One region of the Ideonella azotifigens genome, then DNA from elsewhere that is predicted to be linked to it. Evidence: riboswitches for the same ligand, from Rfam matches in the RefSeq annotation. Region 1 holds a riboswitch; the other holds the start of a gene.
What was found. A riboswitch is a leader RNA that binds a small molecule or an ion and turns the genes downstream of it on or off. The one in region 1 is predicted to bind glycine.
Positions count from the first base shown of each region.

Region 2: another riboswitch for glycine. It lies ahead of gcvT (glycine cleavage system aminomethyltransferase GcvT); the one in region 1 lies ahead of LRH25_RS08375 (D-amino acid dehydrogenase).

Region 1 covers NZ_JAJNKD010000003.1:52,470-55,991, reverse strand. Annotated here, with positions in the region: gene LRH25_RS08380 (LysE family translocator) at 1-47, opposite strand, end outside; gene LRH25_RS08375 (D-amino acid dehydrogenase) at 85-1,413, opposite strand; glycine riboswitch at 1,466-1,591, opposite strand; gene LRH25_RS08370 (DUF3563 family protein) at 1,783-2,001, opposite strand; gene LRH25_RS08365 (hypothetical protein) at 2,457-2,696, shown strand; gene LRH25_RS08360 (hypothetical protein) at 2,977-3,204, shown strand; gene LRH25_RS08355 (hypothetical protein) at 3,214-3,522, opposite strand, start outside.
Region 2 covers NZ_JAJNKD010000011.1:197,759-201,280, reverse strand. Annotated here, with positions in the region: gene gcvP (aminomethyl-transferring glycine dehydrogenase) at 1-323, opposite strand, end outside; gene gcvH (glycine cleavage system protein GcvH) at 424-798, opposite strand; gene gcvT (glycine cleavage system aminomethyltransferase GcvT) at 965-2,110, opposite strand; glycine riboswitch at 2,170-2,295, opposite strand; glycine riboswitch at 2,312-2,402, opposite strand; gene LRH25_RS21845 (hypothetical protein) at 2,454-2,711, shown strand; gene LRH25_RS21840 (NAD(P)/FAD-dependent oxidoreductase) at 2,727-3,522, opposite strand, start outside.

The sequences.
Region 1 (3,522 bases):
ATCGACAGGCCGACCAACATGGCCTGGCTGAAAAGTGAGATGTCCATCGACCAATGTTAGAGGCCGACAGACAGCGGGCCCCACTCAGGCCGGTTGCAGCGACAGGCTTTGCCTGGCCGGCAGCGGGCCGCAGAAGGCGAAGTCGACCTCGGGCCGGCGGCCGTCGATCAGCTGCGCGAGCGCATGGCCGGAGCCCGCACCGTGGGTCCAGCCCAACGTGCCGTGGCCGGTGTTGAGGAACAGCTTGCGCACGCGGCTTTCGCCGATGTAGGGCACGTTGCCGGGTGTCGCCGGACGCAACCCCGTCCAGTAGCTGGCCAGCTCGGGCCGGCTCACGCCGGGGAAGAGTTGCAGCGTGCGGCGCACGATGGCCTCGCAGCGCACCGGGTTCAGCGCCAGGTCGTAGCCGTTCAGCTCGGCCGTGCCGGCAATGCGCAGGCGGTCGCCCTCGGGCGAGGTGAAGCGCGAGAAGACCAGCTTGTACTCGTCGTCGGTCAGGCTGACCTGCGGGGCCTTGGCGGCGTCCAGCACCGGCAACGTGGCCGAATAGCCCTTGGCCGGGTAGATGTCCAGCGTCAGGCCGGCTTGCTTGGCCAGCTGCGGGCTGAAGCTGCCGGCGGCCAGCACGTAGGCGTCGGCGCTCAGCACCTCGTACATGCCGGTTTCGTTGGCGAACTCCACGCCGGTCATCTCGCCGCCTTCGCTGCGCAGCTTCTGCACGCGCACACCGTAGCGGAACTTCACGCCGCGCTCGGCAGCGAGTGCGGCCAGGCCGGTGGTGAACTTGTGCACGTCGCCGGATTCGTCGGCACTGGTGTAGGTGGCGCCGGCCAGCTGCGGTGCGATGTGGGCCATCGCCGGCTCCAGCTTCACGACCTCGTCGCGGCCGATCACCTCGCGCTCGCAGCCCAGTTCGCGCATCACGCGCGCCGGCTCCACCGCCAGGTCGAACTCCTGCTGGCTGGTGTAGAAGTGCAGGATGCCCTTGGTGAGATGGTCGTACTGCAGCCCGGTCTCGGCGCGCAGCGCCTGCAGGCAGCTGCGGCTGTAGGTGCCCAGGTTCAGCAGCTGGATCATGTTGCGCCTGGAGCGCGCGGCCGGGCATTCCAGCAGGAACTTCAGGCCCCAGCGCCACTGCGCCGGGTCGGCCCGCAGGCGGAACAGCAGCGGTGCGTCTTCCTTGCCCAGCCACTTCAGCAGCTTCAGCGGCGCGCTGGGGTTGGCCCAGGGCTCGGCATGGCTGACGGAAATCTGGCCGCCGTTGCCGAAGCTGGTTTCGCGGGCCGCACCAGCATTGCGCTCCAGCACGGTGACCTCATGCCCGGCCTGCGCCAGGTACCAGGCCGTGGACACGCCGATCACGCCGGCGCCGAGAACGATGACTTTCATGGGAAAGCGCTTTCTTTCAGGCAAAAAGAAAGGGGCAGTGGCCGAAGCCTTGCGATCTGCTCGCAAGATTCCGGCCACTGCCCCCACTGTCCTTTTGCCTGAGAGATTCACGCCGCGGTTCCCCGCGGCGCTTGCCCCTTCGGCGGCTGCCATCGGCGAAGCTTTCAAGGCCTGCCGTGCAACGCTCTCCAGTTTGTCGAGATGGTTCCAGTCTTTGGGCCTGAGCGTTCTGAGGGGTACGCCTTCGGCAGCTTCAGCAACAAGTGCTTCGGCTTCTCCTGGAAGAAGATCAGTTTACAGCGGGCGACGCGGCACGGGAGCCGCGGGACGCACCGGCGCGGCAAATGCCGCACGGAAGGCGCCCAGGATCGCCAGGATCAGGTCGGAACGCATTCAGTGGCTCCAGCTCATCATGCTGAGCTGCGTGTGCGCGCTCTCGACGGTGCCGCGCTCGAGCCGGCGAATGCGCCGCTCCAGGTCGCCCATGTCGACGGCTTGCGACAGGTAGCGCTCGTCGTCTTCACGGCTGGCGTCCTGGCCGCGTTGCGAAGGGGTAGTCAGTTGGGCGATGAAACGCCGGACAGTTGCGTAGGTGTTTTGAACGGAGGTCATGGTCTGTACCCTTTTTGGGGCTGATGGAGGGCCATCTCTCGGAGCGGTGGCTCCGGACAGCCCGGTTTGGTTTTTGTATGCAATGTAGTCTAAGGGTTTCCACTCAATCGTGCTGGCGAGGGATCGGTTAACAAGGCCCTAGAAACGGCCGCATTTCACGACGCAAAGCCTTGTTTTCATTGGCAAAACCGCCTTTTCACCAGACCAGATCCAAAGTGCCTTCGCATCGGGTTATGCACAAACAGCATGACTTTGACATGCCGCCCAGCACCGCTCACTGAGTGCCCCAATCGCAGAACGCGAAACGCGAATTCGCTGCCGGCCACCGACGTTTCGTCAGCAAATCGAACCTTCTGCACGGCCAAACCGGCAACTCGTCGCATCCCGGTCGCACCGCAGGCCGCGGCTTCCTAAAGTCCACTCATCGACACCCCGAACCGCACCAGGAGCCCACCATGACCGCCACCGCCACCCGTTTCGCCGCTGCTTCCAACGCCGCCCGCGCCGGCTTCGCCGGTCTGACCGCCGTGGTCACACTGACGGTGCTGGCGGGCGTGACCCACATCGCCGGCCAGCAAGTCCAGGACGTGCAGTTGGCCCAGGCCCGCAGCAACGCCGCGACGATGCTCGCCAGCGCCGTGCCGGCCAACGAAATGCCGCTGCAGATCGTCGTCGTGACCGGCAAGCGGGTCTGACACCCAGTCGCGTCGATCCCGCGCCGAGGGCCCCGCACTGCGGGGCCTTTTTCGTTGTGGCGCCGAACGCCAGCGGGCCGCTGCAGCAGCCGGTCGACGCACCACTGAGTAGACGTCCCGGTAGACCTTCTCCACACAGTTCAGCCGCTGCCGTTCATCCCTGCGGGCAGCAGTTTGGCCAGGCGCTGCGGCAACTCGTCGCATCCCGGTCGCAAGCGCAAGCGGCGCTGCCTAAAGTCCACCCATCGAAACACGATTTGCAGCCCAGCAGGAGCCTCAAATGACCACCCCCAACAGCACCGCCAACGTCAACACCCGCGAATTCCAAGCCAGCTCGAAGGCCGCCCGCACCGGCTTCCTCAGCCTGGCCGCGATGGTGACCTTCAGCGTGCTGGCCGGCATGTCGCAGATCGCCAATGCCCAGGCGGACGATGCGCTGGTCGCACAGGCCGCTTCGCAAGGCGCGGTGCAGGTCGTCGTGGTCTGCGGCAAGCGCAGCGCCGTCTGAGCCAAGCGCTCAGCGAAGTTCCTTCAGCAACTGCTTCAGGCGCTTGCGCCCTTCTGCATTCGTGCCGCGCCAGACTTCCTGCGCCAAGGCCAGGAACTGCTGCTCGGCGGCACTCGGCGACTGCGGCACATGCTCGCCGTCCAGCCAGCCCAGCGGCTGCTCGCACGCCACCTCGATCTGATGCGCCAGCTTGTCACCGATGGGCCGGCTGCTCTTGATCTGGCTCCACATGCTGGGGCTGATCTGCAGCTGTTGCGCAAAGGCCTGCTCCATGCCCTTGGGCGGCACGCCAGCCCGCATCTGCGACTCGGCATAACG
Region 2 (3,522 bases), on a different contig from region 1:
TCGAGGATGTTGCGCAGGATGACGCCGGGGGTCAGCGTGCCGTGGTAGCCCTGGCCGATGAAGCTCTTGAGGCACTGGTTCTTGCCAGCGATGGCCTTCAGCTCGGCCAACGCCTGGGCTTCGGTCAGCGGCGCGGGCAACTGCATGGGCGCGCTGCGGGCGATGCTGGCGGGCACCAGGGTTTCGATCAGCGCACGACGCGAGGCCGCGCCGATCACGCTGAGCATCGCAGCTTCGTCCTCCGGCGCCGGCCCGATGTGGCGGGCGACGAACTCGGCGTTGTTTTCAAGGGCGTCCAGGGGCGCGTGGGCGGACATCAGCATGGCAGCGGGTCTCGGCGGGGCGGCCGCGGTGGCGGCAGGGGAAAGGCGGGAAGGTTCGGCGGCGGATCGCGCCACCGAACCCGGCAGGATCAGCGCGGGATCAGAGCGTCTTCAGCAGCGCGTCGTACGAAGGCGCATCCATCAGCGCTTCGAACTCGGCCATGTCCGACACGTGGACCTTGAAGAACCAGCCGTTGCCCATCGGGTCGGTGTTGGCCAGCGAAGGATCGGCACGCAGCGCTTCGTTGACTTCGACGACTTCGCCGCTGACCGGCATGTAGATGTCGGCCGCGGCCTTGACCGACTCGACCACGCCGGCGATGTCGCCCTTGGCGTAGGTCGTGCCGACCTCGGGCAGGTCTACGAAGACCACATCGCCCAGGGCATCCTGCGCGTGCAGCGTGATGCCGACGACGGCGGCTTCGTGGTCCTCGATGTTGATCCACTCGTGATCGTTGGTGTACATGGTCGTCATGTGTCGGGCTCCGTGGTGTGGCGGGAGAAAGAATTCAGGAACAAACAAAGGGGGAGGCGGCAGCACGGCGGCGCCGTGCCAGCGCGCAGGTTAGATCGGCGGGGCGGGGCTGTCCAACCCCGGATGGGGCAGGTCGCAAGCCCGCCTCTGACCGATCTCGCTGCGCTCAGCCGCGGTAGTAGCGGTTCGGTGTGAACGGCGTGGCGGCGACCGTCATCGGCAGCCGCTTGCCGCGCACTTCGGCGAAGACTTCGGTGCCCACCGCGGCCTGCGCGGTCGGCAGGTAGGCCAGCGCGACCGGCGTGTTCACGGTCGGGCCCAGCGTGCCGCTGGTCACGGTGCCCAGCTCGGTGCCGTCTGCCGAGAACAGCTTGGTGCCTTCGCGCACCGGCGCCCGTTCCTTGCCGACCAGGCCCACGCGCTTGCGCGCCGCGCCTTCGGCGAACTGGCGGTCGATGACCGCGGCGCCAGGGTAGCCACCAGCGCGCGCGCCACCAGCACGCCGCACCTTCTGGACGCCCCAGGTCAGCGCGGCTTCGACTGGCGTGGTCGTCGTGTCGATGTCGTGGCCGTACAGGCACAGGCCGGCTTCCAGGCGCAGCGTGTCGCGCGCACCCAGGCCGGCAGGCTTCACTTCCGGCTGGGCGAGCAGTTCGCGGGCCAGGGCGATGGCGTCGTTCTCGTGCACCGAGATCTCGAAGCCGTCTTCGCCGCTGTAGCCCGAACGGGTCACGAAGCATTCGGCGCCGGCCAATGTGAACAGGCCGCCGGTCATGAAGGTCAGCTTGGCGACTTCGGGGTTCAGGCGGGAGAGGGCGTCGACCGCCTTCGGGCCCTGCAGCGCCAGCAGCGCACGCTCGGGCAGCGGCCTGACTTCGCAGCGGCTGCCAATGCGGGCCTGCAGGTGCGCGATGTCCGCGTCCTTGCAGCCAGCGTTCACCACCACGAACAGGTCGCCGAAGCTGGCTGCTCCCTTGCCGGCCGGGCGGGTGATCATCAGGTCGTCGAGGATGCCGCCTTCGTCGTTCGTGAAGAAGGCGTAGCGCTGCTTGCCGGGCGCCAGGTCGATCACGTCCACCGGCACCAGGGTTTCCAAAGCGGCGGCCGCGTCGGCGCCGATCAGGCGCAACTGGCCCATGTGCGAGACGTCGAACAGCGCGGCCGAATCGCGGCACTGGCGGTGCTCGGCCATCAGGCCGGCCGGGTATTGCACCGGCATCGCGTAGCCGGCAAAAGGCACCATGCGGGCGCCGAGTTCGAGGTGCAGGGCGTGCAGCGGGGTCTGCAGCAGGGTGTCAGGCGTGGAGCTCATGCGGGGTCGTCTCTTCAGGTCGGCGCTTGGAGGGCGGTCTGGCGAATCTCTTCATCCAATAGGCCCTCCCTGTCCGCTTTACCTGAGAGATTGACGGCGCCGTTGATAACGGCCACCGCTTGCCCCTTCGGTGGACGGGCTCATGGCCTTGCAGCCATCACCCGCCTCTCTCCAGTGAGGAACGCCCCGCGTGTTACGGCAAGACGCTTGTCAGTCCTTTTGCCTGAGCGTTCGAGGGTGTGCCTCTGCGCCTTCGGCGGCTCCGGGTGGAGCTCTCTCCTAACAAGCTGGGCAGTGTAACCGCAGCCGCGCGTGGCGCCAGCGCCGTGCGATAGTCCCGGCCGTGCCAAGAATTGACCAAGACCCACATCAAGACCGTTATCAACCGACCTCGCGCCGCCAGCGCCTGGTCGTCATCGCCGTCACGGCAGCCACGGTGGTGGTGCTGTGGCTGCTGCTGATTTATCGGCCGGGTGGCCACTACACGATTTACGACCCACCCAAGCCAGCCTGCAAGCCCGGCCAGACGATCGATTGCGTGGGCGGCAAGGCCGACGTGCTGTTACTGCCGGCCACGCCGGCGTCCGCCAGCGGCGGCTGAACGCTCGCGGAGGCTTCAGGCCGTAGCCAGCATCGCGCGGCCCACGGCCTCGGCGACCTCGATGCCGTCCACGCCAGCGGACATGATGCCGCCTGCATAGCCCGCGCCTTCGCCGGCCGGGAACAGGCCCTTGACGTTCAGGCTCTGGTAGTCCTTGCCGCGTGTCATGCGCAGCGGCGAGGAGGTGCGGGTCTCGACGCCGGTCAGCACCGCGTCTGGCATCGAGAAGCCCTTGATCTGCCGCTCGAAGGCGGGCAATGCCTCGCGGATTGCATCCAGCACGTAGTGCGGCAGGACGGGGCGGTCCTTGGCGGCCAGCTCGGTCAGCTGCACGCCGGGCTTGTACGAGGGCTCCACATTGCCGAGCACGCGGCTGGGCTGGCGCTTGATGAAGTCGCCCACCAGTGCGGCGGGCGCCACGTAGCCGCCGCCGCCCAGTTCGTAGGCGCGAGACTCCCAGACGCGCTGGAAAGCCATGCCGTCCAGCGGGCTGACGGGCCCGCTGCCCGGGATCTGCCGGTAGTCAGCCGGGTCAATGCCGACGACGATGCCGGCGTTGGCATTGCGCTCGTTGCGCGAATACTGGCTCATGCCGTTGGTCACCACGCGCTCGGGCTCCGAGGTTGCGGCCACCACGGTGCCGCCAGGGCACATGCAGAAGCTGTAGACCGAACGGCCATTGCTGGCGTGGTGCACCAGCTTGTAGTCGGCCGCGCCGAGGATGGGATGGCCGGCATTCGTGCCGAAACGTGCCCGGTCGATCACGCCTTGCGGATGTTCGACCCGGAAGCCAATGGAAAACGGCTTGGCT